Regions from separate parts of the Pseudarthrobacter sp. TAF60_1 genome, predicted to be linked through region 2. Evidence: riboswitches for the same ligand, from Rfam matches in the RefSeq annotation. Region 2 holds a riboswitch; each other region holds the start of a gene.
The links. Region 2 has a riboswitch for S-adenosylmethionine ahead of metX (homoserine O-acetyltransferase MetX). Riboswitches for the same ligand answer to the same signal wherever they lie in the genome.

Region 1 (2,256 bases), on a different contig from region 2:
AGATAGGACCTGATGGCAGCCTCATGGGCGTGCCAGCGGTCCTGGTCCAATGATGCGATGACTTGGGTGGCGCGGGCCAGCGTGGCTGCACCCAGGACATTGGGGGAGCCCCCCTCGTGGCGGGCCGGTCCGGTTGCCCAGGTGACGCCGTCGAGCTTTGCCTCCTTGACGGCGCCGCCGCCCGCCAAGTGCGGGGTGCCGGCGTCTAGCCAGTCCGTGCGGCCCACCAGGACGCCGGCGCCGAATGGTGCGTAGAGCTTGTGGCCGGAGAAGGCGAGGTAGTCGACGTCGTCGGCGGTGATGTTGATGCGCCGGTGCGGTGCGAGCTGCGCGGCGTCCACCACGATGCGGGCCCCGAACTCGTGGGCCAGCGCCGCGAGGGCGCGGATGGGGAGTATCTCACCGGTCACGTTGGAGGCGCCGGTGACGGCGAGCAGACTGACGTTGCCCTCCTGAAGTTCGGTGCGGAGGGCGTCAATGGTTCCTGCGATGGTGGGCGCGGCCACCACGCTGCGGTGCGGAACACCCTGCCACGGCAGCAGGTTGGCGTGGTGCTCGATGTCCAGGTACAGGACATCGCCAACGGGCCGGCTGTCCGACGTATGCGGCAGGCAACCAGCCAGCAGGTTCAGCGAGTCGGTGGTGTTGCGGGTGAAGATGACGGAGTCATCCGGCCGGCCGCCCACGAAGTCCCGCACGATGTTCCGGGCGTTTTCGTACACGGAGGTGCTGATCTGTGACGCGTAGCCGGCACCACGGTGAACGCTGGCATAGAACGGCAGGATTTCGTTCAGGTAGGCCGACACCACGGAGAGGGCCGGGGCTGAGGCGCCGTAGTCCAGGTTGGCGTAGCGGATGTGCCCGCCCTGGATCAGCGGGGCCTGGATTTCAGCGCCGGTGACGGCGGACAGGGGACGTCCGGCAATGGCGGCAAGTTCGCCGGTCAATGCTGCGGCGGCGATGTTCTGAACGGCGGGGGAGACGGTGGCAGTTGTCACGGAGACCTCACTTCAAAAGGACTCCCGGCACCGGGAATCCGCGCTTGCCGGGTCCATTGAGGGCCGGCCTGGTCGTCACCCGGGGCACCCCACCGCGAATGGAGGGTTGCCGGCCAGCAAACCGGGGTTTAGCGCTGGCACTCGTGACCTGTTAAAGAGCGTAGGACATCTCCGCGGCCGTGGAAAAGCCCGGCGGAATGTTAAGGCGTTTGTTACGGCTGTATGAGGAATGGGGGTTTCTCCGAAGAAACGACGGCGGGCACCCCTTTGAGGGGATGCCCGCAGTCGAATATTCGGCAGAGATGGTCTACAGCAGATCGTCCAGGTCCGGGTTCAGCCGCTTGAGTACCTCGGAGTGCAGGATGGAATTCGTGGCCAGCGCGTTGCCGCCAAACGGCCCGTCCTGGCCCTCCAGCGACGTGAAACGGCCGCCCGCTTCCACCACGATGGGGACCAGGGCAGCCATGTCGTAGAGGTTCAGCTCCGGCTCGCAGGCGATGTCAACGGAGCCTTCGGCGACCATGCAGTAGGACCAAAAGTCGCCGTACGCCCGGGTGCGCCACACATCCTCGGTCAGCCCCAGGAACTCATCCAGGTTCCCGCGTTCCTTCCAGCCGCTGAGGCTCGAATAGGACAAGGAGGCATCAGCAAGGTTGGAAACGTTCGAGACCCGGAGCCGGGTTGCTGCGGCGAGGGACCTGCCCATGTACGCGCCGGCCCCCTTGGCGGCCCACCAGCGTTTGCCGAGCGCCGGAGCGCTGACCACGCCTACAACGGGTTCGCCCTCGTCCACGAGAGCTATCAGGGTGGCCCAGACGGGGACACCGCGGACAAAGTTCTTGGTGCCGTCGATCGGGTCGATGATCCAGCGCCGGGAGCCGTGGCCGGAGCTGCCGAATTCCTCACCGAGGACCGCGTCCCGGGGGCGTGAGCGGGACAGCTGGCCGCGGATGGCCTCTTCGGCAGACTTGTCCGCATCCGTGACAGGCGTCAGGTCAGGTTTGGTCTCGATGTGCAGGTCCAGCGCCTTGAAGCGGCTCATGGTCTGGTCATCCACGGAATCGGCCAGCACGTGGGCCAGGCGCAGGTCATCGTTGTAGCTCGAAGCGGGTTGGATCATGGTTCCAAACTACCGTCTAACCGCCGCGGGGTTGGGGACGTCGGCTTCCGGACGCTAGCCGACTGTCCCGAGTTCCTTGCTGTCCTGGCCTTCCAGCCGCGGGTCCGAGCCCAGCAGGCGCCGTAGGGAAGCCAACCG
Region 2 (2,256 bases):
CGGCAACTCCTCCGCCGCCGTCGGGCCCGCAGGGCTACCGTGCCAGGAAGCTCGCCGAACTGGACCAGCAGTACAGCAATGGTGAGCTGGCCATGGAGGAGTACATGAAGCGCCGCGCCGACATCATGAACGGCTAAGCACCCACCGCACTTAGACCAGGAACGTGGTCCGCAGCTGGCTGCCGAGCTGTCCGATCTCGGTCAGGAAACCGTCGTGGCCGATCGGCGCCTCGATGACGTGCACATCAACTTCACCGGGCAGCGCCTCCGCCAGTTCCCGGGACTGGGACGGGAAGTAGAGCCGGTCACTGTCCACTGCGGCCACAAAGAACCTGGCGGTGGCGCGGCCCAGGGCCTCATCAAGGGAACCCCGCCCGCGCGTGACATCGTGGCTCATCAAAGCGTCGGTGATGGCGATGTAACTGTTCGCGTCAAACCGGCTCACCAGCTTTTTGCCCTGGTGGTCCAGGTAGCTTTCCACTTGGTAGCGGCCGCGCTCCCCCAGCGCCGCGGCCTTAAGCGGCGATTCGGGGACCTGCGCCGAACGTCCGAACCGGCCGTCGAATTCCTCCGCAGAGCGGTACGTGATGTGCGCGATGCGCCGGGCCAATGCGAGGCCGTCCTCGGGCAGCGGTCCGCCGTAGTAGTCGCCGTCGTTAAAGTTGGTGTCCTGGCGGATGGCGAGAGTCTGCGCCTGGGCGAAGGCGATTTGTTCAGCGGTGCTGGCGGCCCCCACGGAAATGACGGCGCAGCGCTGCACCCGCTCCGGAAAAGTGACCGCCCACTCCAGCGCGCGCGCCCCGCCCATCGAACCGCCCAGCACGGCAAACCAACTATGTATTCCCAGCTGGTCCGCCAGCCGGGCCTCGGCCACCGTCGTGTCCCGCAGGGTGACCAGCGGAAACCGGGACCCCCACGGCTTTCCGTCCGGAGCAACCGAGGACGGCCCGGTGGAGCCGTAGCAGCCGCCCACAATGTTGATGGACACGACGAAGAAGCGGTCCGTGTCCACCGGCGCGCCGGGTCCGGCCAGCTGCTCCCACCAGCCGGGCTCGTCACTGTCGCCGCGTGTCACATGTGTGCTGCCGGTCAGGGCATGCTCAATCAGGACGGCATTGGAGCCGTCCGCATTCAGGGTGCCCCACGTTTCATACGCCAAGGTGACGTCCGGCAGGTAGCCGCCGGCCTCGAGTTCCAGGCCGCCGATGGTGGCATACCGGACCACGCCGTTTCCGGGAGCTGCCGTTCGGGAGATGGTGATCGTCATGGAAAGGACCTCTTCTACGCGCTTGCCCGCCGTCAATTGACCGGCTGGCCAGGTCCTCACCCGGGGCACCCCACCACGGAAGAGGGTTGCCGGCCAGCAAGCCGGGGCTGTCGCTGGCACTCATGACCTGGTTCGAGTGTACGAAAAGCCCCGGCTTCTGGCTAAGCGTGTGACCGGTTATGACTCCGCGGAATTGACTCGCGGGGCGGGCTACTGCCGGCTGCCCGCGGTGTCCTGCGCCGTTCCTGCCGCAGCTTCCGCACTTTTCGCTGCCCGGAACCCGGCTTCGAGGTCGGCGATGATGTCGTCGATGTGCTCGATGCCCACGGAAAGCCGGACCAGCCCCGGCGTCACGCCGGCGATGGCCTGCTGCTCGGCCGAGAGCTGGCTGTGCGTGGTGGAAGCCGGGTGGATGACCAGCGACCGGACGTCCCCGATGTTGGCCACGTGGGAATGGAGCTCCAGGGCGTCCACGAAGCGCTTGCCTGCTTCCGCGCCGCCGGCCAGGTTGAATCCGACTACCGCGCCGGTGCCCTTGGGCCCGTATTTGAGTCCCCGCTGGTACCACGGGCTGGACGGGAGGCCGGCGTAGGCGACCGATTCGACGTCGTCCCGCGCTTCAAGCCAGCGCGCCACTTCGACGGCGTTCGCCACGTGCCGTTCCACCCGCAGGCTCAGCGTCTCCAGCCCCTGGGCAATCAGGAAGGCGTTGAACGGGGACACGGCTGAGCCAAGGTCGCGAAGCAGCTGGACTCGGGCCTTCAGGATGTAGGACAGGTTGGCACCCAGCGCTCCGCTCGCGCCGAGGTCCCGGGCATAGACCAGGCCGTTGTACGTGGGATCCGGGGTGTTGAAGCCGGGGAACCGCTCGGGGTCCTTGCCGAAGTCGAAATTGCCCGAGTCCACGATCACGCCGGCGATGGCAGAGCCGTGGCCGCCCAGGTACTTCGTGGCGGAGTGGACCACTATATCCGCGCCCCACTCCAGCGG
Region 3 (2,256 bases), on a different contig from region 2:
CACGCCCCAGCGGGGAAGGATTTCGTTCAGGATCACAAAGCAGGAGCCGAACAGCGAGCGCGCGGCAACCACCCGGTCACCGGCACCCAGCAGGGCACCCAGGGCGGTGAACACCGCTGACATGCCCGACGCCGTGGCGAAGCATGCCTCGGTGCCTTCGAGCAGGCGGAGGCGTTCCTGGAAAGTCGCCACCGTCGGGTTGCCATAGCGGGAGTAGACAAACCGTTCGTCCTCGCCGGTGAACGCCCGCTCGGCGGCGGCAGCGGACTCGTAAACGAAGCCCGAGTTCAGGAAGATCGGCTCGGTGGTTTCCTGGAACTGCGTGCGGTCGAGCCCGCCGCGGACCGCCTGGGTGTCGGGGCTCCAGCCGGAAGCGTCGTCGTTGAAGGCCACTTACTTGCTTCCCAGGTTGGTGGGCAGGCCGCGGTTCTTCCAACCGTTAACCTTGCGCTCGCCGTGCCGGTCCGGCTCGCCTTCGAAGCCTTCCAGGACGTTGTACGAGGTGAACCCCGCTTGCGTCGCGGCGGTGGCGGCGGCGATGGAGCGCTGGCCTGAGCGGCAGAGGAACACCAGTTCGGTACCGCTGTCCTCCGGCGCCTGCTCGGTGAGGCGGGCGATGAAGTCCGGGTTCGGAATGCCGCCGGCAAACGTCCAGGGAAGGAACAGGGGATCGTTGTGCTTTTCGTTCGCGGATTCGGTGACCGGGATGCCGATGTGCGCCCATTCGCCTTCCGTGCGGACATCCACCAGGATGGCGCCCTGCTCCAGCTTGGTCCACGCTTCCTGCGGTGTGAGGTCTCCGGCGTAGCTCATGCGTGGCCCTCGCCGTCGAACTCGAGATCGTCGCCCGCCTCGAGGTCTTCCACGGCGGTGGCGACGGCGGCATCCGCACTGGCGATGGCAGCCGGCAGGATGAGTGCCTGGGCAACGATCACGGCGTTGCCGTTGAACGTGGCAGCCGGGCTGCCGTGCAGGACATAACCCTCGGCCAGGGCGGTGGAAATCCGCTCACAGAACGTGCGGTCGTCCGGGCCGGTGATGAGCCGGTACGAAAGTTTTTCTTCAGGAACAGGGACGTCGGACACGACGGATCTCCTTCTTTCACGCTTGCAGCTCGAATGGGTCGATATGCCGAGTATTCACCTGAGGCACCCCGCCGCGATAGGAGGGTTGCCGACCGGCCAGTCAGGGCTTGGCGCCGGTTCTCATTACTCCCCAAAAACGTAACACCCGGCCCGCCCCGCCGCACCGCCGCCGTCGTCATGTTCCGTAACCGAACCGCGGTTCCATGACCGGTAGAGTCAACCGGGGGCAGGCCCCCCATTACATAACCGTCCGGGGGGGAAGGTTCACACGAGCATGCCAACAGCCACCGCACTTTGGCGCGTGCCGCCGTCGGACGTCCGCGGGCGCCGCCCGCTGTTCGCGGCGCTCCTCGCGGCCCTCGTCCTTCTGATCAGCCTGGTACCTGCGGGTGCCGTCCACGCCGCCGAGCCTGAACCGGCGGAGGGCAAGCCCCTGCTGGGGGCGGTCCTGGAGTGGGGCGAGGACTCCGCCCAGGGTTTTGCCGAGCGGCTGGGGGCCTCACCGGCGCTGCTGGGGCACGAGATCTCCCTCCCCGTGCGGCCCGGCGAGGAACAGGACATCCGGGAGTACCTGGGCCAGGCCGGCGGCCAAGGTTCCCACGCCATGCTCACCGTGCGGCCCGCCGCCGCGCTGGACCAGGTGGACCCGGCTGCCGCCAAAGCCTTCGCGGCCAAGGTGGGGGAACTGGCTGCCAACTTCAAAGGCACCATCCTGATCCGCTTCGCCCCGGACATGAACTCAAGCTGGGTGGAGTGGGGCCAGCAGCCGGCCGCCTACAAAGCAGCATTCCGCAACGTTGCCGCGGCGTTCAAAACCGCGGACGACGCCGGCACGGTGATGGTGTGGCAGCCCTACCTGGGGCGGGACTACCCGTTCGAACGCCACCCGAACGCCCCCGCCGCCGGGACCGGGGGTTTCGCCTTGCTGGACACCAACGGTGACGGAAGCTGGAACGGTGCAGATGAAGCTTACGCGCCGTACTACCCCGGCGATGACGTGGTGGAGTGGGTGGGGCTGACGGCTTACCACGATGACAGCGGCGGCAACTCCGCCGTCAATACCGTTCCCGCCGATGGCGAGTTGTCCGCGATGCTGACCCGGTCCGGCAATGAGGATTTCTACGCTGCCTACGCCGCCGGGCGCAAGAAGCCCATGCTCCTTCAAACGGCA

Region 1: another riboswitch for S-adenosylmethionine. It lies ahead of AB4Y73_RS04915 (aminotransferase class V-fold PLP-dependent enzyme); the one in region 2 lies ahead of metX (homoserine O-acetyltransferase MetX).
Region 3: another riboswitch for S-adenosylmethionine. It lies ahead of AB4Y73_RS15870 (DUF1737 domain-containing protein); the one in region 2 lies ahead of metX (homoserine O-acetyltransferase MetX).

What each region holds. Positions count from the first base shown of each region.
Region 1 is NZ_JBFRDI010000003.1:295,921-298,176, forward strand. Features, by position in the region: gene AB4Y73_RS04915 (aminotransferase class V-fold PLP-dependent enzyme) at 1-998, opposite strand, end outside; SAM riboswitch class IV at 1,034-1,147, opposite strand; gene hisN (histidinol-phosphatase) at 1,306-2,118, opposite strand; gene rsgA (ribosome small subunit-dependent GTPase A) at 2,173-2,256, opposite strand, start outside.
Region 2 is NZ_JBFRDI010000009.1:135,107-137,362, forward strand. Features, by position in the region: gene AB4Y73_RS12430 (hypothetical protein) at 1-137, shown strand, start outside; gene metX (homoserine O-acetyltransferase MetX) at 151-1,266, opposite strand; SAM riboswitch class IV at 1,280-1,394, opposite strand; gene AB4Y73_RS12440 (bifunctional o-acetylhomoserine/o-acetylserine sulfhydrylase) at 1,477-2,256, opposite strand, start outside.
Region 3 is NZ_JBFRDI010000014.1:90,801-93,056, forward strand. Features, by position in the region: gene AB4Y73_RS15860 (O-succinylhomoserine sulfhydrylase) at 1-393, opposite strand, end outside; gene AB4Y73_RS15865 (rhodanese-like domain-containing protein) at 394-813, opposite strand; gene AB4Y73_RS15870 (DUF1737 domain-containing protein) at 810-1,085, opposite strand; SAM riboswitch class IV at 1,099-1,213, opposite strand; gene opgC (OpgC domain-containing protein) at 1,360-2,256, shown strand, end outside.